Variovorax paradoxus: one gene and its partners. The protein of the gene in region 1 binds, or shares a complex with, the protein of each later gene. Links are inferred from orthologs where the notes say so. Each region holds a gene or a part of one and is shown in the gene's direction. Other genes may lie near its edges. The genes, in order: dnaN, AACL56_RS09610 and holA.

Region 1 (9,666 bases):
TGTTGCTGATCGACGATGTGCAGTTCTTTGCCAACAAGGACCGGACGCAGGAAGAATTCTTCAACGCGTTCGAGGCCCTGCTGGCCAAGAAGTCGCACATCGTGATGACCAGCGACACCTACCCGAAGGGCCTGGCGGACATCCACGAGCGCCTGGTGTCGCGCTTCGACTCCGGCCTCACGGTCGCCATCGAGCCGCCCGAGCTCGAGATGCGCGTGGCCATCCTGATCAACAAGGCGCGCGCCGAATCGGCCGAGATGCCCGAGGAAGTGGCCTTCTTCGTTGCGAAGAACGTACGCTCCAACGTGCGCGAGCTCGAAGGCGCGCTGCGCAAGATCCTGGCGTACTCGCGCTTCAACCAGAAGGAGATCTCGATCGCCCTGGCGCGCGAGGCGCTGCGCGACCTGCTGTCGATCCAGAACCGCCAGATCTCGGTCGAGAATATCCAGAAGACGGTGGCCGACTACTACAAGATCAAGGTCGCCGACATGTACAGCAAGAAGCGCCCGGCCAGCATCGCGCGGCCGCGGCAGATCGCGATGTACCTGGCCAAGGAACTCACGCAGAAGAGCCTGCCGGAAATCGGCGAGCTGTTCGGCGGACGCGACCACACGACGGTACTGCACGCGGTGCGCAAGATTTCGGGCGAGCGCCAGCAGCTCACCGAACTCAACCAGCAGCTCCACGTGCTCGAACAAACGCTCAAGGGCTGAAGAAGAAGCCGGATGTCGTCGAGGGTGGCCGTCGCGACAGCGGAGAATGGCGCCCTTACAAGCTGATTCAAAGAGATAGAGAAGAGGAAGAAGACATGATCGTTTTGAAGGCAAACCAAGACAAAGTCCTCGCCGCGCTGCAGTCGGTGGCGGGCATCGTGGAGCGGCGTCACACCTTGCCTATCCTGGCGAACGTGCTGATTCGCAAGACCGGCGGCCAGCTGCAGCTGACCACCAGCGACCTCGAGATCCAGATCCGCACCACCGCCGAACTCGGCGGCGACGAAGGCAACTTCACCACCACCATCGGCGCGCGCAAGCTCATCGACATCCTGCGCACCATGCCGGCCGACCAGACCGTGAGCCTCGAGTCGAGCGCCAGCAAGCTGGTGCTCAAGGGCGGCAAGAGCCGCTTCACGCTGCAGTCGCTGCCCGCCGAAGACTTCCCGCTGGTGCAGGAAGCCGCCAACTTCGGGCCGGTGTTCAGCGTGCCGCAGAAGACGCTGAAGGACCTGCTCTCGCAGGTCTCGTTCGCGATGGCCGTGCACGACATCCGCTACTACCTCAACGGCATCCTGTTCGTGGCCGAAGGCAAGCAGCTGAGCCTGGTGGCCACCGACGGCCACCGCCTGGCGTTCTCGTCGGCCACGCTCGACGTCGAAGTGCCGCGCCAGGAAGTCATCCTGCCGCGCAAGACCGTGCTCGAGATGCAGCGCCTGCTGTCCGACGCCGAAGGCGCCATCGAGATGCAGTTCGCGAACAACCAGGCCAAGTTCAGCTTCGGCGGCATGGAGTTCGTCACCAAGCTGGTCGAGGGCAAGTTCCCCGACTACAACCGCGTCATTCCGAAGAACCACAAGAACACGGTCACGCTGGGCCGCGCGCCGCTGCTGGCCAGCCTGCAGCGCACCGCCATCCTGACCAGCGAGAAGTTCAAGGGCGTGCGACTGAACATCGAACCGGGGACGCTGCGCATCGCGTCGAACAACGCCGAGCAGGAAGAAGCCCAGGACGAACTCGACATCGACTACGGTGGCGACTCCATCGAGATCGGCTTCAACGTGACCTACCTGATCGACGCGCTCTCGAACATGGACCAAGACATGGTCAAGCTCGACCTGGCCGACTCCAACAGCTCGGCGCTGCTGACCATTCCCGAGAACGCATCCTTCAAGTACGTCGTCATGCCGATGCGGATCTGACGAGTCAGACAACACAGCGCCTTGCGCACACGACCCGCGGCCCTCCGCGGGTTTGCGCTTTCAAGAGGCGGTGAAACGAGTTCTTGAGAGCCCGAAAAATCACGCCGACGGCGTGAGAGACAGAGGAATATCCGAATGAGTGCTGAAGAAAACAAGCCTGAAGTCCCGCACACCGAGCCGGTCTACACCCCGGAGGTCCAGGTCGTGCCGCCCGAGGTCATCGCCGCCGCCGACACCAGCTACGGCGAAGGCTCGATCACGATCCTCGAAGGGCTTGAAGCCGTGCGCAAGCGCCCGGGGATGTACATCGGCGACACCTCCGACGGCACGGGCCTGCATCACCTGGTGTTCGAGGTCGTGGACAACTCCATCGACGAGGCGCTCGCGGGCCACTGCGACGACATCGTGGTGACCATCCACACCGACAACTCCATCAGCGTCACCGACAACGGCCGCGGCATTCCCACCGGCGTGAAGATGGACGACAAGCACGAGCCCAAGCGCTCGGCCGCGGAAATCGCGCTGACCGAACTGCACGCCGGCGGCAAGTTCAACCAGAACAGCTACAAGGTGTCGGGCGGCCTGCACGGCGTGGGCGTGTCCTGCGTGAACGCGCTGAGCGTCATGTTGCGCCTGGTGGTTCGCCGCGAAGGCAAGATCCACGAACTGCAGTTCAGCCGCGGCTTCGTCCAGGACCGCCTGCTCGAGACGGTGCAGGGCGTCGAGGTGTCGCCCATGAAGATCATCGGCGACACCGACAAGCGCGGCACCGAGGTGCACTTCCTGCCGGACACCGAGATCTTCAAGGAGAACTCGGACTTCCACTACGAGATCCTCAGCAAGCGCCTGCGCGAACTGAGCTTCCTGAACAACGGCGTGCGCATCCGCCTGAAGGACGAGCGCACCGGCAAGGAAGACGACTTCTCCGGTGCCGGCGGCGTGCGCGGCTTCGTGGAGTTCATCAACAAGGGCAAGACCGTCCTGCACCCGAACTCGTTCTACGCCGAAGGCGAACGCCCGGCCGACACCTACGGCGGCATTCCGGGAACGCACATCGGCGTCGAAGTGGCGATGCAGTGGAACAGCGGCTACAACGAGCAGGTGCTGTGCTTCACCAACAACATCCCGCAGCGTGACGGCGGCACCCACCTCACCGGGCTGCGCGCCGCGATGACGCGCGTCATCAACAAGTACATCGAAGAGAACGAACTGGCCAAGAAGGCCAAGGTCGAGGTCTCGGGCGACGACATGCGCGAAGGCCTGTGCTGCGTGCTGAGCGTGAAGGTGCCGGAGCCCAAGTTCTCGAGCCAGACCAAGGACAAGCTGGTCTCCAGCGAAGTGCGAGCGCCGGTGGAAGACATCGTCGGCCGCCTGCTGACCGACTACCTGCAGGAGCGCCCGAACGACGCCAAGATCATCTGCGGCAAGATCATCGAGGCGGCCCGCGCCCGCGAAGCGGCCCGCAAGGCCCGCGAGATGACGCGCCGCAAGGGCGTGCTCGACGGCATGGGCCTGCCCGGCAAGCTCGCCGACTGCCAGGAGAAGGACCCGGCACTGTGCGAGGTCTACCTGGTGGAGGGCGACTCCGCCGGCGGCTCCGCCAAGCAGGGCCGCGACCGGAAGTTCCAGGCCATCCTGCCGCTGCGCGGCAAGATCCTGAACGTCGAGAAGGCGCGCTACGAGAAGCTGCTGACCAGCAACGAAATCCTGACCATGATCACCGCCCTGGGCACCGGCATCGGCCGCGCCGGCGCGAGCACGGCGGGCGGCGGCGCGGACGACTTCAACGTCGCCAAGCTGCGCTACCACCGCATCATCATCATGACCGACGCCGACGTCGACGGCGCCCACATCCGCACGCTGCTGCTCACGTTCTTCTACCGCCAGATGCCCGAGCTGGTCGAGCGCGGCCACATCTACATCGCGCAGCCGCCGCTGTACAAGGTGAAGGTCGGCAAGGAAGAGCAATACCTGAAGGACGGTCCCGCGCTCGACGCCTTCCTGCTCAAGGTGGCGCTGAAGGATGCACGCATCGAGACCGGCGGCGCCGGCTCGACCACGCTCGCCGGCGACACCCTGGCCGAGCTGGCGCGCAAGCACCAGGTGGCCGAGGCCGTCATCGCGCGCCTGCGCAACTTCATGGACGCCGAGGCGCTGCGCGCCATCGCCGACGGCGTGGCGCTCGACCTCGACACCACCCCGGCCGCCGAGGCATCGGCCGTGGCGCTGCAGGCCAAGCTGCGCGAGCTCAACACGACCGGCGTGCCCGCCGAGGTGAGCAGCGAGTTCGACGCCCGCACCGACAAGCCGCTGCTGCGCATCAGCCGCCGCCATCACGGCAACATCAAGAGCAGCGTGCTCACGCAGGACTTCGTGCACGGCGCCGACTACGCGGCCCTGGCCGAAGCCGCCAACACCTTCCGCGGGCTGCTGAGCACCGAAGGCGCGCTGGTCAAGCGCGGCGAGGGCGAACGCGCCAAGGAAGAGAAGGTCGACGACTTCCGCCAGGCCATGAAGTGGCTGATCGGCGAAGCCGAACGCGCCACCTCGCGCCAGCGCTACAAGGGCCTGGGCGAGATGAACCCCGAACAGCTGTGGGAAACCACCATGGACCCGAACGTGCGGCGCCTGCTGCGCGTGCAGATCGACGACGCGATCGAAGCCGACCGCGTGTTCACGATGCTGATGGGCGACGAGGTGGAGCCGCGCCGCGAGTTCATCGAGCAGAACGCGCTGCGCGCGGCGAACATCGACGTGTAGTCCGTCCGCCGGCCGCTCGGTCCGCTTCCGCGAACCTTCGCATTCATTCGAAACGCCCGGCCCCGCCGGGCGTTTTGCCTTGTGCGTCCAAAGCGCCACCGCGCCTTCGGACCGTCAAGGCCGTGAGGCAGAATCTGCGCCAATTTCGTCTGCGCACAGGACCTCTCCCATTCCCTCCAGCTTCGCCTTCTTCGAACTGACCACCGTGTCCGGCGAGACCGTCGTCACGCCGCTGGCCTTCCCCGCGATGGCATGGCTCGGCAGCAGCGCGCAGGCGATGGCGCGGCGCATGGCGCAGGCGGTGCAGTCGCACCTGGTCGACAAGGGGCGCTATCTCGAGGCGGTGCAGATCAACGACCCGCCGGTCTTCGAGCGGCACGAGATCGACATCGACATTCCCGGCGGCAGCAACCCGTTGCTGCATCCGCCGCGCCGCGTCCGCCATGTCGCGTTTCTTTCCAGCGGCCCGGCCAACACACCCTGCATCGGTTGCGTTCCGGCGCTGGGCATCGTCACGCTCGCCGAGCCGGAGCGACTGCGCGAGGCGGTGATCGAGGCGGTCGTGCTCGAGCACCGGCGCACCGGGCGGCAGGCCGACGTGCGGCGGCAGGTGGCCGCGCAATGGTTCGAGCAGGTCGAGCTGACGCAGCTGCCGCTCGACGTGGTGTTCCACAGCGCCGAGACCTTGCGCCGGCTGAAGAACGAACGCGCCGAACCGCTGCTGCCCGCGGTGGCCAACGAGATGAGCGCGAGCGCGCGCACGGCCGTCGAGTTGGACGAGCCGCTGAAGGCCATGGCGCGCGCGGCGGAAGGGCGTTTCGCGCGCAGCGTGCTGGTCGTCGGCGCCGAAGGCAGCGGCAAGACGGCGCTGGTGCACCAGTACGCGCGCGAGCGCCGCGACCGCGCCGGTGGCACACCGTGGGAAACCAGCGCGGCGCGGCTCATCCAGGGCCTCACGCGCGACGGCAGCTGGCAGCACGCGCTGAGCGGGCTGTGCCGCGAGCTGGCCGAACGCAACGTCGCGCTCTACGTGGGCCACCTGTCGGAGCTGTTCGAGGTGGGCCAGTACGAGGGCAACAGCATCAGCCTCGGCGACGCGCTGCGCGAGCCGCTGGCGCGCGGGCAGCTGATGCTGCTGGCCGAGGCCACGCCCGCCGAGCTCTCGCTGATCGACCTGCGCAGTCCCGGCTTCTCGGCACTCTTCCAGGTGGTTCGCCTGCCCGAACTGCCCGAGGCGGAGCAGGAGCGCACGATGCTCGCCGCGGTGGCCGCGCTGGCCGCCGCGCACCGCGTGGCGGTGTCGCCCGAGGCGGTGTCCGAACTGATCGCGCTGCAGCGCCGTTTCTCGCCCTACTCGGGCTTTCCGGGCAAGGGCATCCGCTTCTTCGAGGAACTGATCCTGCACGCGCGAGGCCATCGCGGTGACCGCGGAGGGCAGGGCGCCGACATCGGCCGCGACGAAGCGCTGGCCGCCTTCTGCGCCGAGACCGGCATGCCGCGCCGCATGCTCGACGCGCGGCTGCCGCTGTCGCTCGAGGAGGTCGACGGTTTCTTCCGGCGCCGCCTGTTCGGCCAGCCCGATGCGCTCTCGGTGGTGACCAACCTGCTGGTCGCCACCAAGGCCGGCCTGGCGCGCAGCGGCAAGCCGATCGCGTCGATGCTGCTGATCGGGCCCACGGGCGTGGGCAAGACCGAGACGGCCAAGGCCCTGGCCGAGTTCATGTTCGGCGACGCGCGCCGCATGATCCGCATCGACATGAGCGAGTACGCCGACCCGGTGGCGGTGCTGCGCCTGCTCGGCGACCTGGGCGGCGACGAAGGCGTGCTGGTCGGCGCGGTGCGGCGCCAGCCGTTTTCGGTGGTGCTGTTCGACGAGCTCGAGAAGGCGCACCCGAGCTTCTTCGACCTGCTGCTGCAGGTGCTCGGCGAAGGCCGGCTGACCGGCGGCGACGGGCTCACAGCCAACTTCTGCGGCAGCTTCGTGGTGATGACCTCGAACCTCGGCGCCGAGGTGATGCAGCGCACGCCGATGGGCCTGGGCGCGCAGCGCGGCGATCCGCGCAGCCATTTCGAGCAGGCGGTGCAGCAGGCCTTCCGCCCCGAACTCTTCAACCGCATCGACCACATCGTGCCGTTCGCCGCGCTGTCGGCCGCCGAGCGTGCGCCGATCTTCGAGCGCGAGATGGCGTTGATGCGCCAGCGCGAAGGCCTGCTCGAGCGCAACGCCGAACTCGCGCTCGACGCCGGCGTGTCCGCGCACCTGGCCACGCTGCCCGGCGATGCGCGCTACGGGGCGCGCGACGTGCAGCGCGTGCTGCGCCGCGAACTGCTGCTGCCGCTGGCGCATGCGCTGTCGCCGCATGCCTACGTGACGCCGCTGTCGGTGAAGGTCTGTCCCGGCCCGGGCGGCGCGCGCGCATTCGAGGTGCGCACCGAGCTGCTGCAGCGTCCCGTCGACAACACGCCGCTGCTCGCCGCCGACGCACTGGCCGAGGCCCGCCGCCACTGGCAGCGCGTGACCGAAGGACCGCTCTACGTGACCCTGGTGAACCAGCTGTTCCGCCTCGACCACGAACGCCGACGCCACGAGAACCGGCGCCGCCGCGCACCGCACCTGCCGCACTGGGACGGCACCGAGCACGCCGCCCGCGCGCGCGAGCTCGCTGCCGTGCAACAGCAGGCGCAGGGCCTGTTCGCGGAGATCATCGAGCTGGAAGGCCAGGCGCTGCTGGCGCTGGTCGGCGAAGCCGACGCGCCGCCCGACCTGGCCGCGTGGCGCACGCGCTTCACCGGCTTCAAGCAGCGCGCCTTCCACGCGGTGCGGCCGGACAGCAGCGTCTGCACGGTCGGTCTCTACGCCTCGCCGGCGCTGGCCGCCACGCTGCATGCCGCGTGGACCGAGGCCGCCGCACTCGCCGGCTTCGAGGTGCGCTCGCAGGTGGTGCGGCTGGGCGACGAGCCCCAGAAGCCCTCCGCGCGCGCGGCCGAGTTGCAGCAGGCGGCGGCCGAGCGGAAACGCGAGGGCAAGCCGGACGACCGTCGAGAAGACGCGAAGCAGGACGCAAAGCACGACGCGAGGGAAGAAGAAGCACCGCCCAGCCAGTACCTCAAGTTTCCGTGGCCGCAGGCCTCGGGCCGCAAGAGCCTGGTCGTCGGTTTCGAGATCGAACTCAGGGGCCCGGCGGTGTTCGACTACTTCCGCGGCGAAAGCGGCATGTGGCGCATCTGGGAAGGCGACCGCAAGTCCGACGCCTGGGTTTCCGTGCTCAACAAGACGCTCGCGGCCTTCGCCACGCCCACCAACGTGCATCGCCAGCATTTCTTCGACAGCCGTCCCGTGCACCGGGTGCTGAAGCAGGGACTGCTGGGCGCGCCGCAGGCCGACTGGCATTCGGAATTTCCCGACGCACCCGCATGGAAGCGCGTGCTCGACAACCACTTCAACGCGCTCATGGACCGCATGCTGCTCGGGGAGGAGGACCAGTGAGCGGCCAGGGCAGCCTGCGCGTTCCGGTCTTCGTCACGCACCGCAAGGAGGCGGGCTTCCGCCTGCGCTGCCTGTTCCTGCCGGAGATCGAGGCGACGGCCGTGCGCTACGAGCTGGCGCTGAACAAGCTGCGCCAGGCGGTGGTGCGCCATTTCCAGGGCACGCGCAGTTCTCGCGACACGCTCGACGAGCGCCTGTGGCTGAGCTTTTCGCCGGAGCTGCGCTTCGAACTCGTGCCGCTGGGCTTCGACAGCGGCCGGCGCTGGGTCGAGGGCGCGTTCGCCGCCGCGCACTTCAGCGTGGCCGGCCGGCGCTACGCCTGCCTGCCGCAGCTCGACGCGCTGGTGGCCGACCTGGGCGAACCGCACCTCGACAAGTCGCAGCGCACCGAGCGGCTGGTGGCCGCCATCCAGGCGTGGTTCCGCGAGCAGCGCAAGGAACTGGGCGATGCCTTCGACCCGCAGCGCTACCTGGCCTCCCCGAACGACGAGCTCGGCGAGCTCGAGCTGTCGATGCGTATCGCGCAAGGGCACTTTCCGTTCGAGAGCGGCCACGACCGGCGCAGCGCGATGCGCGACGACGGCATCGGCGACGGCCCGAGCGAAATGGCGCGCGCCGCCGTCGACCTGAACGACCTGTACCCCGACGCGCTCGCACGGGCGATCCTGCGCGACGACGCGGTCGAGGAACTGCGGCGCGCCATCTACCGCGGCGAAGGCGCCGGTGGTGCGGAGGGGGGTGCCGGCGCGATCGTGCTGGTCGGCCCGCGCGGCGCCGGCAAGACGGCGCTGGTGCACGGCGCGCTGCGCCGCCAGATCGACATCGAGACCGGCCGCGACCGCCAGCGGATGCAGAAGATCTGGCACCTCGACCCGATGCGCGTGATCTCGGGCATGAGCATCATCGGCCAGTGGCAGCGCCGCATGGCCGTGCTGCTGCAGTACCTTCAGTTCCGCCTGCGCGACGATTTCCGCATCGCGCGGCCCGACCATCTCTACTGCGACAACCTGGTCGCGCTGATGGCGATCGGCAAGAGCTCGCAGAACACGCTCACGCTGGCCGACGTGCTGCGCCCGCTGCTCGAGAAGCGCGCCTTCACCATGATCGGCGAGGCCACGCCCGAGGCCTGGCAGAAGGTGCAGCAGCGCGACCGCCGCTTCGCCGACCTGTTCCGCGTGATCCGCGTGGAGGCGCCGCCGCGCGCCACCGCCATCCGCATCGTCAACTGGCGCCGCGCCGAACTCGAGCAGCAGCACGAGTGCCGCATCGAAGCGGGCGCGGTGGCCGAACTGCTGAAGATGGAGCGCCGCTTCGCCGCCGACGAAGTGCTGCCCGGCTCGGCGATCCGCGTGCTCGACCGGCTGGCCGTGCGGCATGCGCGCGGCGAGGTCGGCCGCGCCGAGGTGCTGGCCGCGTACACGGCCACCTACCACTTCCGCGAGAAGCTGTTCTCGCGCCAGGTGGGCCTGGCGCCGGCCGAGGCGGCGGCGCACTTCGCGGCGCG
Region 2 (9,676 bases), 1.6 Mb from region 1 along the record:
GAGGCGTGCAGCACAATGCCCGCCACATGATCTTCACGCCCCGTCCGGCCTTCGCACTCGCCCTCGCCCTCGCGGCGGCACTGTCTGCCGCCCTCCTCGTCCCCGCCGCACATGCGGCTCCGGCACTGAAGGACGGCGACATCGTCTTCCATACCTCGCGCTCGGCCCAGAGCCTCGCGGTGCAGCGCGCCACGGGCTCGCGGTACAGCCACATGGGCATCGTGCTGCTGCGCGACGGCAAGCCCTACGTGTTCGAGGCGGTGCAGACGGTGCGCTACACGCCGCTGGCGCAATGGGCCGCACGCGGCAACGGCGGGCACTACGTGGCGAAGCGGCTGCGCAATGCCGACACGCTGCTGACACCCGGCGCGGTGGCCAGGCTGCGCGCGGGCACCTCGGACTTCGAAGGACGCCCCTACGACCTGACCTTCGAGTGGTCGGACCGGCGCATCTACTGTTCCGAGCTGGTGTGGAAGCTCTACCAGCGCGCGCTGGGCGTGCGCATCGGCGAGCTGCAGAAGATCCGCGAATTCAACCTGGGCGATCCGGCCGTGCGCGCCAAGATGCGCGAGCGCTACGGCGACAGGGTGCCCATGGACGAGCCGGTGATCTCGCCGGTCGCGATGTTCGACTCGCCGCTGCTCAGGACCGTCGAGACGCGCTGAACGAAGGCCCCCGGGCAGGCGAAGGCGGCCCACCCGGGAGACAATTGTGGCCGTGAGTTCCCCGAAGCCGCCTTCCCCGACACCGCCGATCCGGCGCATCGCGCACCTCGACATGGACGCCTTCTACGGCTCGGTCGAGCTGCTGCGCTATCCGCAGCTCAAGGGCCTGCCGGTGGTGATCGGCGGCGGCCGGCGGCGCGTGGACGAGGCGATCCGCGACCTGCCGGAAGGCGGCACGCTGGCCGACATCCCGGTCGACGCGTTTCCGCGCCTGAAGGACTACGCCGGCCGCGGCGTGATCACCACCGCCACCTACCCGGCGCGCCAGTTCGGCGTGGGCTCGGCCATGGGCCTCATGAAGGCCGCGAAGCTTTGCCCGCAGGCGATCATCCTGCCGGTGGACTTCGACGAATACCGGCGCTATTCGCGGGCCTTCAAGCAGGTGATCCTGGAGGTGGCGCCGCTCATGGAAGACCGCGGCGTGGACGAGGTCTACATCGATTTCACCGACGTGCCCGGCGGCCAGCGCGACGGCGGGCGGTCGCTGGCGCGGCTGCTGCAGAAGGCCATCTTCGACGCAACCGGCCTGACCTGCTCGATCGGCGTGGCGCCCAACAAGCTCATCGCCAAGATGGCCAGCGAGTTCGAGAAGCCCAACGGCATCTCGGTGGTGTACGAAGACGACCTCGAGACGCGCATCTGGCCGCTGCCCTGCCGCAAGGTGAACGGCATCGGCCCCAAGGCCGACGAGAAGCTCAAGCGCTTCGGCATCGAGACCGTGGGCCAGCTGGCGGCGCGCGACCGCGACTGGCTCGTTGCCAACTTCGGCAAGGCCACCGGCGCGTGGATGCACGAGGTGTCCTGGGGCCGCGACAACCGGCCGGTCGTGACCGAGAGCGAGCCGGTGTCGATGAGCCGCGAGACCACCTTCGACCGCGACCTGCACGCGGTGCGCGACCGCGCCGAGCTGGGCGCGATCTTCACGCAGCTGTGCGAGAAGGTCGCCGAGGACCTGCAGCGCAAGGGCTACGTGGGCAAGACCATCGGCATCAAGCTGCGCTACGACGACTTCAGGATCGCCACGCGCGACCAGACGATCGACCGCTTCACCGCCGACGCGAAGACCATCCGGCAGACCGGCGGCCAGTGCCTGAAGCGCGTGCCGCTCGAGCGGCCGCTGCGGCTGCTGGGCGTGCGGGTGGGCGCACTGGCGAAGGCGGGCAGCCCCGAGGCGCTCGCGCCCGTGGGTTCGCCGCGCGCCGCGCCGGAGCCGGTGGCGACCACCGCTTCGCTGTTCTGATGCGCATGCTGAAACGCTGGCTCCTGCGCCTTGCGTTCGCACTGCTGGGGCTGGTCGCACTGGTCGGGCTCTACGTCGCCACGGCCTTCGCGCTGGTGATGTGGCCGGCCAACGCCGAACCCGGGCACGCGCCAGACAAGGTGGCCGAGGTGCAGGCCTGGGTGCTGAGCAACGGCGTGCACACCGACTACGTGTTCCCCATCCGCTCGGCCACGGTCGACTGGCTGCAGGTGTTCCCGCTGAGCGACTTCCGCGCCCCGCCGCCCGATGCCGAGTTCGTCGCCATCGGCTGGGGCGACCGCGAGTTCTACCTGAACACCCCGACCTGGGGCGACCTGACCGCCGCACGCGCGTTCGGTGCGCTGTCGGGCGGCAACCGCGCGCTGGTGCACGTGAGCTACCTGCGGCGCGCCCAGCTGGCGCGCGGCGCCTACCGGTTGCCGCTGTCTGAGGCGCAATACGCCCGGCTTGTGGACTACGTGCGCGCCTCGCTGCCGCAGGGCCGCGCCACCGCCATCGCCGGTGCGCACTACGACAGCCAGGATGCCTTCTACGAGGCGAACGGCGGCTACAACCTGTTCGAGACCTGCAACACCTGGAGCGGCCGCGGCCTGCGCCTGGCCGGCGTGCCCATGAGCCGCTGGACACCGTTCGACTTCACGGTGACCTGGCACCTGGCGCCAGGCCACCCCTGAGCGGGGCTCAGGACTTGGGCACGCCCGCCGACCACTTCGGCCAGTTGGCGACGATGTGGTCCACCACGCGCGAGCCGACCCGCTCGATGTTCTCCACCGTCTCGGCGAAGCCGCCGGCCGTCTCGCCCGGTGCCGGGTCGAGGTGCTGCAGCGTGGTTTCCCTGGGGCTGCCCTGGTCGAAGTTGACCGCGCCGCGCAGGCTCATCACGCGGTCGGTGCCATGCGTGCGCTTGATGACGAGGGTGATGGCCGCCGCCTCCATCTCGGTGATCACGTAGTCGTCGGCATCGTAGAGCTTGGCGATGTACTGCGCCTGCTTCGACATGCCGGGCCCGTGGAAGAAGGTGTCGCCGGTCATGTGCGTGCCGGTGCCGACGAAGGGGGCGCGCCGCGCCGCGGCGTCGGGGTAGCGCAGGCGGTACTTGCGCGCGGAGTCGGCGTCCTTCAGCGGCGTGTCGGCCGACAGCCTCATGGCCCAGCTCACGAGGTCGGGGTTGAGTTTGAAGCGGCGGTACTCCTCGTAGCCCTTGCGCGGCATGAAGGTCGGCTCGCCGGCCTTGTTCTCCTCGGGAGCCCAGCGGTGGCCCAGGTCGTAGTCGACCAGCCAGGTGGCCCAGTTCACCTCGCCGATGGTGCCTCGCGAAGGCGGCGTGCCGGCCACGCCGGAGATGACGTAGTAGCTCTGCGAGAAGTCGAACTGCGGGTTCAGCAGGATCGCCTGCATCGACGACGACGAGTTGACCTTGCCCATGCCGAGCACCGCGCCGCACACGCCGTCGGCGTTGCAGTACACGGGCTGCAGTGCGCCCGGCACCGCGATGGGCCTGGCGCCCTTCCAGTAACGCTCGTACCAGTGCTGGAACTCGCCGGCGCGGTCGCCGGTGTTCTGGCCGATCTCGAACATGGCGGCCACGAACACCTTGACCTTCACCGGCGCGGCGGGGGCCGATGCGGCGGGTGCAGGAGCGGTGGAGGTGGTGGACGCGCACGCGGTGAAGAGCAGCGCGGCGGCGGGCACCGCGAGCCAGCGGGCCGCGGGAAGGGAAAGTCTGGAGGCAGTCATCGTGGAGTTCGATCGGAAAGGAAAAGACACACGGCCGAGCAACAAGCGCGCCCGGCGCACCGGCGACGCTTGCGGCGTCCTACAACCCGCGATTGTCGGCGCTGGCAAAAGCGCGTTGTAACGCCAACGCAACCCCCAGTACGCCACCCACGCCACCCACGCCATGCCGGCTTCCACCGCACACGCATCATCCGCCAGGCCGCCCTCGAAGCCCACCCCCATCGCCAACGGGCTGGTCTACGTCAATCCCGACATGCCGGGCATCCGCCGCCTGAAGCACGGCGAACGCTTCCGCTACCGCGACGCCAAGGGCCGCTGGCTGCGCGACGTGGACGAGATCTCTCGCATCCGCATGCTGGCCATTCCGCCGGCCTACACGCAGGTATGGATCTGCCCGCTGCCCAATGGCCATCTGCAGGCCACCGGCTTCGACGCACGCGGGCGCAAGCAGTACCGCTACCACGCCGACTGGCGCAGCCTGAAGGACGAGAACAAGTTCGAGCGCCTCGAGGCCTTCGCCCTCGCGCTGCCGCGCATCCGCGCCCGCGTCGCGCGCGACCTGCAGCCCGACAAGGCGCGCAAGGTGCCGGGCCGCAGCCAGGTGCTCGCGGCGCTGGTGCGGCTGCTGGACACCACGCTGATGCGCGTGGGCAACGAGGAGTACGCGAGCAGCAACGGCTCCTACGGCCTCACCACATTGCGCAACCGGCACGCGGCGGTCCAGGGCACCGCGCTGCGGCTGCGCTTTCGCGGCAAGAGCGGCGTGATGCACGAGGCGAAGCTGGAAGACCCGCGCGTCGCCAAGGTGGTGCGCCAGTGCCAGCAGCTGCCGGGGCAGGCACTGTTCCAGTACGCGGACGACGACCAGGATGGCGGCCTGCACAGCGTGTCGTCCACCGACGTGAACGACTACCTTGCCGAGGCCGCCGGCGGCGAGCGCTTCACCGCCAAGGACTTCCGCACCTGGCACGGCACGGTGCAGGCGCTGGAGCTCACGCGCCTGGCCTGCGAGCCCGGGCGCACCGCCGCCGACGGCACACGCTACAGCGCCAAGGACATCCTCGCGGCGGTGGCCAAGCAGCTCGGCAACACGCCCGCGGTCTGCAAGAAGGCGTACGTGCACCCGGCGGTGCTGGCACTGGGCAGCGCGCTGTCGGACGGCGACGAGGCCACCGGCGCGCTGTTCGAGAAGATCGGCGGAAGCCGCACCGCCCGGCCCTCGCGCGGGCTGCACGCCGCCGAGCGCCGGCTGCTGGCCTTCCTCAAGGCGCACCGCCAGGAGCAGGCGCGCGAACTCAGGAAGACGGCGAAGGCGTCGAGGACGCCCAGGGCTCAGGTGCGCGTGGCCAGCACGAGGCGCACGCTGTCGCCGTCGAGCGCCACCGCATAGCCGAGGTCCTCTGCGAGGTTCTGCAGCGCCACCGCGTCGATGGCCAGTGCGCGCGGCGCGCGATGCGCGTCGAGCACGGCCTGCGAGGCACCCGGCTCGCGCGCCAGCGCCGTGAGACGCAGCGCGTTGGCCCCGTCGGCTTCGACGCGGATTGCGCCGGCCTCTTCCGCGCCGTCGTGCAGGTAGCCCAGCGCACCGAGGAACAGGTAGCGCAGCGCGGCCGCCGCGGGCCAGCGCTGCTCGTCGTCCTGCGGCTCGAGCGCGGCATCGGTGTCGAGCGCCACGCCGTGCAGGTCGAAGGCCGAACGCATCAGCCCCACGCATTGCGCCACCAGCGCGCTGCGCGTGATTCCTTCGTCGGCAATGGCCAGTTCCCAATCGCGCAGCGAGCGGATGGCCTCGACCAGTTCCGACACCTGGCTGTCGATCAGCGCCACCCGCTCTTCGCAGGCAGGGCCGTCGATGGTGGCCGCGCCGACCTGCCGCTTGAGCATCAGCAGCGCCATGCGGATCACCGAGACCGGGGCGGCCATGTCGTGCCGCAGCGCAGGAAGGGCACGGGTGAGCAGTTCGTGGCGCACGCCCGCCGCGATCCAGCTGCGCGCGCTGGGAGATGACTTCATTGGGCGGCAGCCAGCGGCGTCGGGTGGGTCGGCACGATCACGAGGTACTTCCTGAAACAACAGAGGAATACAAGTATCGTGCCCGGCCCCGGCTGCAGGTGTAGGAGCGTGCCTACGATGCCCTTGCGGCGCGGCCCGCCGCGCCGTGAGGACAGAAGGGTTCGTCAGGCAGCGGGCTTGCCCAGGTAGGTGCGCACGTCCTTCACCTGCACGCCTGCGGCCGCAATGGCGGAGCGCAGTTGCTGCTCGGTCACGCCCAGCGTCTGGGTCCAGTAGCGCACCTCGTGCAGCTCGTTCACGTTGATGCGGGTCGCGTCCTGCGGCCCGCGTTTGTTCAGATCGTCGGCCATGGTGTGTTTTCCTTTGCAGAAGGGACCACGATGCGGCGCGGTGCCACGGCAGGCCTTAGGACGCCGGCGCGCTCGCATGCAGGAAATATCCGAGCGGCGCGGGCGAGCATTTGCATTTGCCGAAGGGAGGGTTCCGCAATCAGAGAGCCGCTTCGCGCGGGCGCGGGCTAGATTCGCTCCATGACCACCGCGCCATGACCGCGCAGCAACGCCATGAACAACGCCAACGACAAGACTTTCCCCGACATCCGCGACGCGGTGCGCGACCTGTGCGCGCAGTTTCCCGATGCCTACTTCCGCAGGATCGACGAGGCGCGCGGCTACCCCGCCGAGTTCGTCGATGCACTCACCAGGGCCGGCTGGCTGGCCGCGCTGATCCCGCAGGCGTACGGCGGCTCGGGCCTGGGCCTGACCGAAGCCTCGGTGATCATGGAAGAGATCAACCGATGCGGCGGAAACTCCGGCGCCTGCCACGGCCAGATGTACAACATGGGCACGCTGCTGCGCCACGGCAGCGAGGCCCAGAAGCGCGCCTACCTGCCGAAGATCGCCAAGGGCGAACTGCGCCTGCAATCGATGGGCGTGACCGAGCCCACCACCGGCACCGACACCACGAAGATCAGGACGACCGCCGTGAAGAAGGGCGACCGCTACGTCATCAACGGGCAGAAGGTGTGGATCTCGCGCATCCAGCATTCGGAGCTGATGATCCTGCTGGCGCGCACCACGCCGCTGGCTGACGTGAAGAAGAAGTCCGAAGGCATGTCGATCTTCATCGTCGACCTGCGCGAGGCCATCGGCAAGGGGCTGACGGTGCAGCCCATCCTGAACATGGTGAACCACGAGACCAACGAGCTGTTCTTCGAGAACCTGGAGATACCGGCGGAGAACCTGATCGGCGAGGAAGGCCAGGGCTTCAGGTACATCCTCGACGGCCTCAACGCCGAGCGCACGCTGATCGCGGCGGAGTGCATCGGCGACGGCTACTGGTTCATCGACCGGGTCACGGCGTACACCAGGGAGCGCGTGGTGTTCGGCCGGCCCATCGGGCAGAACCAGGGCGTGCAGTTCCCGATCGCCGAGGCCTTCATCGAGGTGGAGGCGGCGAACCTCATGCGCTACGAGGCCTGCCGCCTGTTCGACGCGCACCAGCCCTGCGGCGCACAGGCGAACATGGCGAAGTACCTCGCGGCCAAGGCGAGCTGGGAGGCGGCCAACGCCTGCCTGCAGTTCCACGGCGGCTTCGGCTTCGCCTGCGAATACGACATCGAGCGCAAGTTCCGCGAGACGCGGCTGTACCAGGTGGCGCCGATCTCGACCAACCTGATCCTGAGCTACGTGGCCGAGCACATGCTCGGCCTCCCCCGGTCCTTCTGACTCGCCCCCAGGATGCGCGCACTTCGTGTCGCTTCTCCTTCCCCCTGCCGGGGGCAACGCCTGCGGCCCGGCAAAGCCGGTTCCGCGGCATTCCACGAAAGGATCGTTCATGACATCCGACACCGCCAATCATCCAAGCAAGGTGCTCGCCACCTTCGCCGCAGAACTGAAATTCGGCGACATCCCCGCCCCCGTGCTGCGCCGCACCGAGGACCTGATGCTCGACTGGCTGGGCTCCGTGCTGGCGGCGCGCACGGCGCGGCCGGTGCGCAGCATCGAGCGCTTCGCGCAGATGATGGGCCCCGCCGACGGGCCGAGCGAAATGCTGACCTCGCGCCGCACCACGTCGCCGGTGTTCGCAGCGCTGGTCAACGCGGCGGCTTCGCATTTCGTGGAGCAGGACGACGTGCACAACGGGTCGGTGTTCCACCCGGCTGCGGTCGTCATCGCACCGGCACTGGCCGTGGCGCAGAGCGTGGGCGCGAGCGGTGCGCGGCTGCTGGCGGCGGTGGTCGCGGGCTACGAGGTCGGGATCCGTGTCGGCGAGTTCCTGGGCCGCTCGCACTACAAGACCTTCCACACCACCGCGACGGCCGGCACGCTCGCTGCAGCGGCTGCAGCGGGCCGGCTGCTGGAACTCTCGCCGCAGCAGATGCTGCATGCCTTCGGCTCCGCAGGCACGCAGTCGGCCGGTGTGTGGGAATTCCTTCGCGACGCGGCCGACTCCAAACAGCTGCATTGCGCCCACGCGGCAGCCAGCGGTCTGATGTCGGCCTACCTCGCGCAGGACGGCTTCACGGGCGCCGCGAAGATCCTCGAAGGCGCGCAGGGCCTGGGCGTCGGCATGTCGAGCGACGCCGACCCGTCGAGGCTCACCGACGGCCTCGGCACGCGCTGGACGCTGGCCGAGACCTCGTTCAAGTACCACGCCTCATGCCGCCACACGCACCCCGCGGCCGATGCTTTGCTGCAGGTGATGACGCAGAACGGCCTCGGGCCTGCCGACGTGTCGCAGGTGACCACGCACGTGCACCAGGGCGCCATCGATGTGCTGGGCCGCGTGGATGTTCCGGCCACCGTGCACCAGGGCAAGTTCTCCATGGGCACGGTGCTGGGCCTGATCGCCGTGCACGGCCGCGCAGGCCTCGGCGAGTTCGATCGCGACTTCCTCGCGCCCGAGGTTTCGGCCTTCCGCGAGAAGGTGTCGATGGAACTCGACGCGGAGGTCGACGCCGCCTACCCCGCACGCTGGATCGGCAAGGTCAGCGTGCGCACCGTCGACGGCCGCACGCTGCACGGCCGCGTGGACGAGCCCAAGGGCGACCCGGGCAACAGCCTGAGCCGCGTGGAAATCGAGGACAAGATGCGGCGGCTCGCGCACTACGGCGGAGGCGCGACGGCCGACGAGGCCGAGGCGCTGTGCCGGCGCGTGTGGCAGCTGGCCGACACGCCGCGCGTGGGCCGCTGGCTGGGCTGAACTGCCTGACTGCCTGCTTCAGGCGAAGAGCCGGCCCTGGCCGGGCGAACGCGCATCGAGCCCCGCGGTGCGAACCAGGTCCCAGAATCCGGCGGGCGAACTCGACACCACGGGCACCTTCAGCCGTGCCTCGACCTCGCGCACCGCATCGAGCGTGACCAGGCCGCCGCACGAGATCAGGATGCCGTCGGCGCCGGGTCGAGCCTCGAAGACTTTCACGCACAGGTCGACCAGCACCTGCGTCGGCACCTCGCCCACGGCCTGCACGTCGGAGATCGACAGGCCCTCGAGCGCCAGCGGCTCGAAGTCGCTCTGCTCCAGGTACTTGCGCAGGTGCGCGTTGACCTCGTCGATGTAGGCCGTGGCCACCGCCACGCGCCGTACCTTCAGGTGGCGCAGCGCGCCGACGATGGCATTGCTCATCGTGCTGCACGGCAAGCCGGTGGCGCGCGCCATCTCCACCTCGAGCTGCCGGTTGAACGCCGCGCCACGAAAGAAGCTCAGCGAGGTGCCCATGAGCGAAATGGCGCTCACGCCCTCTTCCTTGAGCGCGACGGCCTTCTCGACGACCGAGTCGATGACGTCGAGGTAGCCCCGCGTGGAGATCTCGCCCAGGCCAAGGCCCAGCGCACTGAAGCGGATGCGCCTGCCGTAGAGCAACGGGCCGTCCACCGGCACGGCGCCGGCGGCCGGTGGAACGATCAGGCCCAGGTGCGGGATTGTCATTTCGATGGTC
Region 3 (9,744 bases), 550 kb from region 1 along the record:
CAGCACGTCGGAGGCGGCGCAGAGCGCGGCCGCGTCGTCGGCGACCTCGACCGTCACGGTGCACGGCAGCACGCCGCCGGCTTCCAGCGGCTGCGTGCGCAGGGCCTCGGCGCCCCGGCCGCCCGGCGACCAGAGCGTGACGCCGTGGCCCGCGTGGCGCAGCCATGCGGCGCTGGCCAGCGCGACGGCACCGGTGCCGGCGATGCCGACGCGACGGAGTCGTATCGCGGCAGTCAAGATCGCGCTTCCGTCCAGGAACACCGTGGAACCGGCTCTGCCGGGCCACCGGTGTTGCCCCCGGCGAGGGGGTAGGCGAAGCGACACGAAGTGCGCGAAGCCTGGGGGAGTGCCAGGTCAGTCAACCTTGATTCCGCCCTGCTTGATGACCTTGGCCCAGCGCTGGCTGTCCTCCGTCACGACCTTGCCCAGCGCCGCCGCGCCACCGCAGGTGTTGACCGCGCCCAGCTGGGCGAAGCGCTGCTTCGTTTCCGGCAGGTTGCAGACCTCGACCAGCGCGGCCGACAGCTTGTCGATGCTGGCAGCCGGCATCTTCGCCGGCGCCATCACGCCCACCCAGACCGGCACTTCCATGCCCGGCAGCTTCGTCGCCTCGCCGATGGTCGGGGCCGAGCCCATGCTGGGCAGGGTCGCGTGCGAGAAGGTGCCGAGCACGCGCGCCTTGCCGCTGGCGACCATGGGTTCGATGGACGCCACGCTGGTCACGATGGTGGCCACCTGTCCGCCCAGCAGGTCGGTCATGGCTGGGGCGGCACCCCGGTAGGGCACGTGCAGCAGTTCCACGCCGCCGGCCTGGGCCAGCAGGGCGCCGGTCAGGTGCGAGACGGTGCCGTTGCCGGTCGAGGCGTAGGTCACCTGTCCGGGCCGCGCCTTGGCGTCGCGCAGCACGTCGGCCACGGTCTTGTAGGGGCTTTCGGTGCGCACCGAGAGCGTCATGGGCGTGTCGGCCACCAAGGCCACGGGCACCAGGTCGTGCGCCGGGTCGTAGGGCAGCCTGGCCTGAAGGTGCGGAGCGATGGTGACCGCACCGCCAGTGGCCAGAAGCACCGTGGCCCCGTCGGTCGCCTTGGCCACCGACTCGGCGGCCACGATGCCGCCGGCGCCGGCCTTGTTGTCGATGATGACCGGCTGGCCCAGCCGGTCGGTCAGCTTGGCGCCCAGGTAGCGGGCGATCACGTCCTGCGCGCCGCCGGTGGCGAAGGGCACGACGATGCGCAGGGGCTTGTCGTTCTGCTGGGCCCGCAGCGGCAGGGCGGCGAGGCCGGCTGCCGCCGCGAAGGCCAGTGCGAGGTGTTTCAGGCGCAGTTTCATGGTGTGTTTTCGTCCGCGGCGTTGAACGGGCAGGCATGCATTCTTCGCGAAACACCGCGGAACCGGCTCCGCCGGGCCGCGGGTGTTGCCCCCTGTGGGGAAGGAGAAGCGACACGAAGTACGCGCATCCTGGGGGCAAGTCTAGTCCGGCGCGATAATCCCGCGTTCCCGGCCACTCCGCGCCGGGCTCTTGCCGAACCGCCATGAATCCCAGCTACAAACCCAGCGACGTCGAGTCCGCTGCCCAGGCGCAATGGAGCGCCGCCGATGCCTACCGCGTCACCGAGGACGCGAGCCGCAAGAAGTACTACGCCTGCTCGATGCTGCCGTACCCCAGCGGCAAGCTGCACATGGGCCACGTGCGCAACTACACGATCAACGACATGCTCACGCGCTACCTGCGCATGAGCGGCTACAACGTGCTGATGCCCATGGGCTGGGACGCCTTTGGCCTGCCGGCCGAGAACGCGGCGCTCAAGAACGGCGTGCCGCCGGCCAAGTGGACCTACGAGAACATCGCCTACATGAAGGGCCAGCTCCAAGCCATGGGCCTGGCGATCGACTGGAGCCGCGAGATCGCTACCTGCGACCCGAGCTACTACAAGTGGAACCAGTGGCTGTTCCTGAAGATGCTCGAGAAGGGCATCGCCTACCGCAAGACCCAGGTCGTGAACTGGGACCCGGTCGACCAGACCGTGCTGGCCAACGAGCAGGTGATCGACGGCAAGGGCTGGCGCACCGGCGCCACGGTCGAGCGCCGCGAGATCCCGGGCTATTACCTGAAGATCAGCGACTACGCCGAAGAGCTGCTCGAGCACACCCAGCACAAGCTGCCGGGCTGGCCCGAGCGCGTCAAGCTGATGCAGGAGAACTGGATCGGCAAGAGCGAGGGCGTGCGCTTCGCCTTCACGCATGACATCAAGGATGCGGGCGGCAAGCTCATCCAGGACGGCCGCATGTACGTGTTCACCACGCGCGCCGACACCATCATGGGCGTGACCTTCTGCGCCGTGGCGCCCGAGCATCCGCTGGCCGCGCACGCCGCCACGCTGGACCCGAAGGTCGCGGCCTTCATCGAGGAATGCAAGAGCGGCGGCACCACCGAGGCCGAGCTCGCCACCCAGGAAAAGAAGGGCGTGCCTACCGGCCTCACGGTGACGCACCCGATCACCGAGGAACAGGTGCCGGTGTGGGTCGGCAACTACGTGCTGATCGGCTACGGCGACGGCGCCGTGATGGGCGTGCCCGCGCACGACGAGCGCGACTTCGCCTTCGCCAACAAGTACGGCATCGAGATCGTGCAGGTGGTGCTGGTCGACGACGAGCCGCACTTCGACTATCACAAGTGGCAGGACTGGTACGGCGACAAGCAGCGCGGCGTGACCATCAACTCGGACAACTTCAGCGGCATGACCTACAAGGAGGCCGTGGCCGCCGTGGCGCATGCGTTGGGCCAGAAGGGCCTGGGCGAGCTGCAGACCACCTGGCGCCTGCGCGACTGGGGCGTGAGCCGCCAGCGCTACTGGGGCACGCCGATCCCGATCATCCATTGCGAGGAGCACGGCGCGGTGCCCGTGCCCGAGAAGGACCTGCCGGTGGTGCTGCCCACCGACTGCGTGCCGGACGGCTCGGGCAACCCGCTGAACAAGCACGAGGGCTTCCACGCCGGCGTGACCTGCCCGGTGTGCGGCAAGGCCGCGCGGCGCGAGACCGACACGATGGACACCTTCGTCGATTCGTCGTGGTACTTCATGCGCTATTGCGACCCGAAGAACGACGAGGCCATGGTGGCCGGCGGCGCCGACTACTGGATGCCGATGGACCAGTACATCGGCGGCATCGAGCACGCGATTCTTCACCTGCTGTACGCCCGCTTCTGGACCAAGGTGATGCGCGACCTGGGCCTGGTGAAGGCCGACGAGCCCTTCAGCAAGCTGCTGACGCAGGGCATGGTGCTCAACCACATCTTCTACAAGCGCAACGAGAAGGGCGGCAAGGACTACTTCCCGCCCACCGAGGTGACGACGGTGCTCGACGCGCAGGGCCGCATCGTGGGAGGCACCACCGCCGACGGCACCCGTGTCGAATACGGCGGCGTGGGCAAGATGGGCAAGAGCGAGCGCAATGGCGTCGACCCGCAGGACCTGATCGAGAAGTACGGCGCCGACACCGCGCGCCTGTACACCATGTTCACCGCGCCGCCCGAAGCCACGCTCGAGTGGAACGACGCGGCCGTGGAAGGCAGCTACCGCTTCCTGCGCCGGGTGTGGAACTTCGGCGTGGCGCAGGCCGAGTCCGCGCGCACGGCCATCGCCGGACAGGCTTTCGGCAAGGGCGCCCAGGCGCTGCGCCGCGAGGTGCACACGGTGCTGCGCCAGGTCGACTACGACTACCAGCGCATGCAATACAACACGGTGGTGTCGGGCGCTATGAAGCTGCTCAACGCGCTGGAAGGCTTCAAGCCCGATGGCGGCTCCGGCGACGCCGCGGCGGTGCGAGAGGGCTTCGGCATCCTGCTGCGCTGCCTCTACCCGGCCACGCCGCACATCGCGCAGCAGCTCTGGAGCGAGCTCGGCTACGACGAGGACCTGGGCGGCCTGCTCGACGCGGCCTGGCCCACGGTCGACGTGGGCGCGCTGGTGCAGGACGAGATCGAGCTGATGCTGCAGGTCAACGGCAAGCTGCGCGGCAAGCTCAGCGTGCCGGCCGGCGCATCGAAGGACGAGATCGAGAAGCTCGCGCTGGCCTGCGACGACTTCGTCACTTTTGCCGAAGGCGCGCAACCCAAGCGCGTGATCGTGGTTCCCGGCCGCCTGGTCAACGTGGTCATTTGAACGGCTCAAGCATGAACACTCGCAATGCCTCGCTGCCGCGCCGCGGCTTTCTCCTCGGTCTGACGGCGGCGGGCGCGTCGCTCGGCCTGGCCGGCTGCGGCTTCGAGCTGCGCAAGGCGCCAGTCTTCGCGTTCAAGACGCTGTCGGTGTCGGGCAGCGACGCGCTGCTCAAGTCGGCGATGATCAACCAGATACGGCGCGAACTGCGGGCCACCGGAACGGTGACTGTGTTGTCGGCGGAAGACGCCGCCAAGGCCGATGTGGTGCTGGAAATCCTGGGCGAGGATCGAACCCGCTTTGTGATTTCTACCAATTCGGCAGGCCTGGTGCGCGAAGTCCAGCTTCAGCTGCGTGTCCGATTCCGCCTGCATACACCGGGCGGCAAGGACCTGCTGCCCGCCACCGAGGTCTCGCAGACGCGCGACCTGAGCTTCAACGAAACCAACGCCCTGGCCAAGGAAGGCGAAGCCGACCTGCTGTTCCGCGACATGCAATCGGATATCGCGCAGCAGTTGATGCGCCGCCTGGCCGCGGTCAAGGAACTCTGAGCCCGCGCTCCGGCAACCCGATCTCCATGCAACTTGCCAGTGCCCAACTCGGGGCCCACCTGCAGAAGGGCCTCAAGCCGCTCTACACGATCCATGGCGACGAGCCGCTGCTCGCGCAGGAAGCGGCCGACGCCATCCGCGCCGCGGCGCGCGCGCAGGGCTACACCGAGCGCAGCTCGTACACCGTGGCCGGCGCGCATTTCGACTGGAGCGCGGTGCTCGCCGCGGGCGGCTCGCTCTCGCTGTTCGCCGACAAGCAGATCGTCGAGATACGCATTCCGTCGGGCAAGCCCGGCAAGGACGGCAGCGCGGCATTGCAGCAGCTGGCCGAATCGGCCCCCGGCAACGACAGCACGCTCACGCTGGTGATGCTGCCGAGGCTGGACAAGGCCACGCGAACCGGCGCATGGTTCTCGGCGCTGGAGAACAACGGCGCGAGCATCCAGGTCGACCCGATCGAGCGCAGCGCGCTGCCCCAATGGATCGCGCAGCGCCTGGGCCACCAGGGCCAGCGCGTGATGCCCGGCGACGAAGGCCAGCGCACGCTGCAGTTCTTCGCCGATCGCGTGGAGGGCAACCTGCTGGCCGCGCACCAGGAAATCCAGAAGCTCGCGCTGCTGCACCCGGCGGGCGAGCTGAGCTGGGAGCAGGTCGAGGGCGCGGTCAACAACGTGGCGCGCTACGACGTGTTCAAGCTGTCGGAGGCCGTGCTGGCGGGCAACCCGCAGCGCGTGGCGCGGATGCTCGATGGCCTGCAGGCCGAAGGCGAGGCCGAGGTGCTGGTGCACTACACGATCGCCGAAGACATCCGTGCGCTCAAGCGCGTGAAGGACGCCATGGCCTCCGGCCGCCCGCTGCCGATGGCATTGCGCGAGAACCGCATCTGGGGGCCGCGCGAACGTGCCTTCGAGCGCGTGCTGCCGCGGCTCGACGACCGCATGCTGGCGCGACTGCTGCGTGCGGCGCACCTCGTGGATGGCATCGTGAAGGGCCTCAAGCAACCCGACTGGCCCGCCAGCGGCTGGCAGGCCTTGCAGCGGCTTGCACTGATGCTGTGCCGCGCGTGCAGCAGCGCGGCCCCGCCGCCGCGCAGGGCCTGAGGCTGGAACCCCCGCGAACCGGCTTCGCCGGGCCGTGGGTGTTGCCCTCTGGAAGGAGTTGGAGAGGCGACACGAAATGCGCGAAGCCTGCGGGTCATCCAAATGCAGGAAAATGCCGGGCATGAACGCGTTCAACGTCAGCGAGCACATGCAGACCCTCGGTCTGCAAGCCAAAGCAGCTGCATTCCTCATGGCCCGAGCGGATGCAGCTACCAAAAACATAGCATTGAAGGCGCTTGCCAAGCGTCTTCGCGAAGCCGGCCCTGTGCTGGCGGTCGCCAACCAAAAAGACCTGGAGCGCGCCACGGCCGCGGGCCTGTCGGCGCCGATGGTCGATCGCCTCAAGCTCACGCCCAAGGTCATCGAGACCGTTGCCCTCGGTTGCGAGCAACTGGCCGGCATGGCCGACGTGATCGGCGAGATCATCGGCATGAAGCAGCAGCCCAGCGGCATCCGCGTGGGCCAGATGCGCGTGCCGATCGGCGTGTTCGGGATGATCTACGAGAGCCGGCCCAACGTGACCATCGAGGCCGCTAGCCTGGCCATCAAGAGCGGCAACGCCGCCATCCTGCGCGGCGGTTCGGAAGCCATCGAATCGAACAAGGCGCTGGCGCTGCTGGTGTCCGAGGCACTGGCCGAGGCCGGCCTGCCGGTCGACGCGGTGCAACTGGTGCAGACCACCGACCGCGAAGCCGTCGGCCAGCTCATCGCCATGCCCGAATTCGTCGATGTGATCATTCCGCGCGGCGGCAAGGGCTTGATCGAGCGCATCAGCCGCGACGCCAAGGTGCCCGTCATCAAGCACCTGGACGGCAATTGCCACGTCTACGTGGACGACACGGCCGAGTTCGCCATGGCGCTGCGCATCGTCGACAACGCCAAGACGCAGAAGTACAGCCCGTGCAACGCCGCGGAAGGCCTGCTCGTGTCGGCCGCGGTGGCCGACGATTTCCTGCCTGAGATCGCGGCCATCTTCGCGGCCAAGGGCGTGGAGATGCGCTGCGACCCGGCCGCCGCCGCCATCCTGCGCGCTGAGGGTGCCGCGAGCCCGCAGGCCAAGGTGGTCGATGCCGTCGAGTCCGACTGGTCCGAGGAATACCTCGCGGCGGTCATCAGCATCAAGGTGGTGGCCGGCGTGGACGAGGCCATCGCGCACATCAACCGCTATTCGAGCCACCACACCGACGCGATCGTCACGCGCGACCACGTGCATGCGCAGCGTTTCCTGCGCGAGGTCGATTCGGCCAGCGTGATGGTCAATGCGAGCACGCGCTTCGCGGATGGCTTCGAGTTCGGGCTGGGCGCCGAAATCGGCATCAGCACCGACAAGTTCCACGCCCGCGGACCGGTGGGCATCGAAGGACTGACCTCGCTCAAGTACGTCGTGCTCGGGCAGGGCGAAGTCCGCAGCTGAGGCATTGCCGTGCAAGGCGGACCGGTCGAACCAAGTCTGCCGCGCAGGCCCTGCACGGTCTTGTCATTGGGGCGGCCATCCCCAAATCCTACAATTCCGCTCCACCTTTAAGCACAAAACCAACAAGGCCGCCGCATGGTTCCGCATCTCGTCACCGCCCTGACCGGCCCGATCAACGAACTGGAGCAGCGGGTGCTCGACTCGATGCCTGCCATCGAACGCTGGTTCCGGCTCGAATGGATGGAGCACACGCCGCCTTTCTACAGCGCCGTGGACATCCGCAATGCAGGTTTCAAGCTCGCTCCGGTCGACACCAACCTTTTTCCCGGTGGCTGGAACAACCTCACCAAGGAAATGCTCCCGCTGGCCGTGCAGGCCGCGCAGGCTGCCATTGAGAAGATCTGTCCGGAGGCGCGCAATCTGCTCGTCATTCCGGAAAACCACTCGAAGAACACCTTTTATCTCGCCAACGTCGCGCAACTGGTGCGCATCTTCCACATGGCGGGGCTCAATGTGCGCATCGGGTCGATCGATCCGGCGATCAAGACACCCAAGAAGATCGAGTTGCCGAACGGTGACACCGTCACGCTGGAGCCGGTGGTGCGCACCAAGCGCCGTTTGGGCCTGAAGAATTTCGATCCCTGCACGATTCTCCTCAACAACGAGCTTTCCGCAGGAACGCCCGGCATCCTCGAGGATCTTCACGAACAGTATCTGCTGCCGCCCCTGCACGCGGGGTGGTCGGTGCGCCGCAAGAGCAACCACCTGCACAGCTACGAGGAGCTTTCCAAGCGCTTCGGCAAGTTGCTGGGCATCGACCCGTGGCTCATCAACCCGATCTATGCGCGCGCCGAAGGCGTCGACGTGGCCGGCGGCCGCGGCATCGACGTGCTGACCAGCCACGTGGACGCGGTGCTCACCAAGGTGCGCCGCAAGTACAAGGAATACGGCATCAACGAGAAGCCATTCGTGGTGGTCAAGGGCGGCCACAGCGGCAGCGGCAGCCCCGGCGTGGTGACGGTGCGCGACGCCAAGGATGTCGAGTCGCTGATCGGCAAGCCACGCGGCACCGCGCCCGCGCCCGCCGTGCCGGCCACCAAGGCCAGCCAGTCACGCGAACCGCGCGAGCTGCGCGAGCCCACCGAGCTCATCGTGCAGGAAGGCGTGCTCACCAACGAACGCGTTCACAACGGCATGGCCGAACCGGTCGTCTACATGATGGACCGCTACGTGGTCGGCGGCTTCTACCGGGTGCACGCAGAGCGCGCGGCCGACGAGAACCTGAAGCTGCCGGGTGCGAGCTACGTGCCGCTCGCGTTCTCTGAAAGTGCGCACTTGCCTCAGCCGGGCGCCAAGCCTGGCGCCAGTGCGCCCAACCGCTTCTACATGTATGGCGTGGTCGGCCGGCTCGCGATGGTGGCCGCCAGCTACGAAATGGAAGCGACCGATCCGGACGCCGAAATCTACGAATGATTCCGGGGGCCGTCTTGCGGCGACGGCGGGCGGCGGCAAAATAGCGGCCCCACATCAACGGAAACAAAAGGGCGGGAGGGGTGATGCGAGCGCACGCTGGTGTACTAAAGTTCGCATCCATCGCACCCCGGCGTGTCTGACGCGCCGATACCAGCAGCCTGTCCTTTTCCCATCGACTTCGTGTCAGCCCCCAAATCTCTCTCAGCCGGCCTGATCGTCGGCGCCATCGGCGTCGTCTATGGCGACATCGGCACCAGCGTGCTGTACGCCGTCAAGGAAGTGTTCGGCCACGGCCATGTGCCTTTCACCGTCGAGAACGTCTACGGCATCCTGTCGATGTTCTTCTGGACGCTCACCGTCATCGTCTCCATCAAGTACGTGGTGCTGGTGCTGCGCGCCGACAACGAAGGCGAGGGCGGCCTCGTGGCCATGCTCGCGCTGGCGTCGCGCGCGGTGGCCGACAAGCCCAGGCTGCGCCACCTGCTGCTGGTGGTGGGCATCTTCGGCACCTCGCTCTTCTACGGTGACGGCGTCATCACCCCCGCAATCTCCGTGCTCTCGGCGGTCGAGGGCCTGGAAGTGGTGTCGCCGCACTTCACGCACTACGTCATTCCTCTCACGCTGGTGGTGCTGTTCTGCCTGTTCGTGGTGCAGAAGCGCGGCACGGCGGGCATCGGCAAGTTCTTCGGCCCCGTCACGCTCGCGTGGTTCATGGCGATCGCGGTACTCGGCGTGTCGCAGATCGTGCACCACCCCGAGATCCTGAAGGCGCTGAATCCGTTCTATGCGCTGAAGTTCATGTGGGACAACCCGGGCACCAGCTTCATCCTGCTGGGCGCCACCGTGCTGTGCGTGACAGGCGCCGAGGCGCTGTATGCCGACCTGGGGCACTTCGGCAAGCGCCCGATCCGGCTCGCTTGGTTCTCTGTCGTCATGCCGGCGCTCACGCTCAACTACTTCGGCCAGGGCGCACTGCTGCTGGAGAACCCCGAGGCAGTGAAGAACCCGTTCTTCATGATGGCCCCCGAGTGGGCGCTCGTTCCGCT

Evidence for each region.
Region 2: the proteins of dnaN (region 1) and AACL56_RS09610 are in contact, whole or in part, in a solved structure (PDB 1OK7), measured with the Escherichia coli proteins. The link is inferred for Variovorax paradoxus from one-to-one orthologs.
Region 3: the proteins of dnaN (region 1) and holA are in contact, whole or in part, in a cryo-EM structure (PDB 8GIZ), measured with the Escherichia coli proteins. The link is inferred for Variovorax paradoxus from one-to-one orthologs.

Annotation. Positions count from the first base shown.
Region 1 is NZ_LR743507.1:534,506-544,171, forward strand. The notes cover bases 1-2,861. They hold dnaN (DNA polymerase III subunit beta), read left to right. Parts: upstream 1-808; coding sequence 809-1,915; downstream 1,916-2,861. Other genes in these bases: dnaA (chromosomal replication initiator protein DnaA), read left to right, coding at 1-713; gyrB (DNA topoisomerase (ATP-hydrolyzing) subunit B), read left to right, coding at 2,051-2,861. In the rest of the region: more of gyrB, read left to right, coding at 2,862-4,675; AACL56_RS02575 (AAA family ATPase), read left to right, coding at 4,881-8,162; AACL56_RS02580 (AAA family ATPase), read left to right, coding at 8,159-9,666. UniProt on the Escherichia coli protein: Confers DNA tethering and processivity to DNA polymerases and other proteins. Acts as a clamp, forming a ring around DNA (a reaction catalyzed by the clamp-loading complex) which diffuses in an ATP-independent manner freely and bidirectionally along dsDNA.
Region 2 is NZ_LR743507.1:2,140,782-2,150,457, reverse strand. Bases 1-2,871 are described here. They hold AACL56_RS09610 (Y-family DNA polymerase), read left to right. Parts: upstream 1-777; coding sequence 778-1,965; downstream 1,966-2,871. Other genes in these bases: AACL56_RS09600 (purine-nucleoside phosphorylase), read right to left, coding at 2,668-2,871; AACL56_RS09605 (TIGR02117 family protein), read left to right, coding at 1,965-2,660; AACL56_RS09615 (YiiX family permuted papain-like enzyme), read left to right, coding at 27-665. In the rest of the region: more of AACL56_RS09600, read right to left, coding at 2,872-3,723; AACL56_RS09595 (DNA topoisomerase IB), read left to right, coding at 3,887-5,113; AACL56_RS09590 (hypothetical protein), read right to left, coding at 5,056-5,736; AACL56_RS09585 (DUF3606 domain-containing protein), read right to left, coding at 5,901-6,086; AACL56_RS09580 (acyl-CoA dehydrogenase family protein), read left to right, coding at 6,300-7,463; AACL56_RS09575 (MmgE/PrpD family protein), read left to right, coding at 7,573-8,940; AACL56_RS09570 (arylmalonate decarboxylase), read right to left, coding at 8,959-9,666. UniProt on the Escherichia coli protein: Poorly processive, error-prone DNA polymerase involved in translesion repair and untargeted mutagenesis. Copies undamaged DNA at stalled replication forks, which arise in vivo from mismatched or misaligned primer ends.
Region 3 is NZ_LR743507.1:1,085,154-1,094,897, forward strand. What follows is about bases 3,836-6,774. They hold holA (DNA polymerase III subunit delta), read left to right. Parts: upstream 3,836-4,737; coding sequence 4,738-5,811; downstream 5,812-6,774. Other genes in these bases: leuS (leucine--tRNA ligase), read left to right, coding at 3,836-4,163; lptE (LPS assembly lipoprotein LptE), read left to right, coding at 4,175-4,711; AACL56_RS05060 (glutamate-5-semialdehyde dehydrogenase), read left to right, coding at 5,933-6,774. In the rest of the region: AACL56_RS05035 (NAD/NADP octopine/nopaline dehydrogenase family protein), read right to left, coding at 1-237; AACL56_RS05040 (Bug family tripartite tricarboxylate transporter substrate binding protein), read right to left, coding at 355-1,329; more of leuS, read left to right, coding at 1,533-3,835; more of AACL56_RS05060, read left to right, coding at 6,775-7,225; gshA (glutamate--cysteine ligase), read left to right, coding at 7,361-8,698; AACL56_RS05070 (potassium transporter Kup), read left to right, coding at 8,879-9,744. UniProt on the Escherichia coli protein: Part of the beta sliding clamp loading complex, which hydrolyzes ATP to load the beta clamp onto primed DNA to form the DNA replication pre-initiation complex.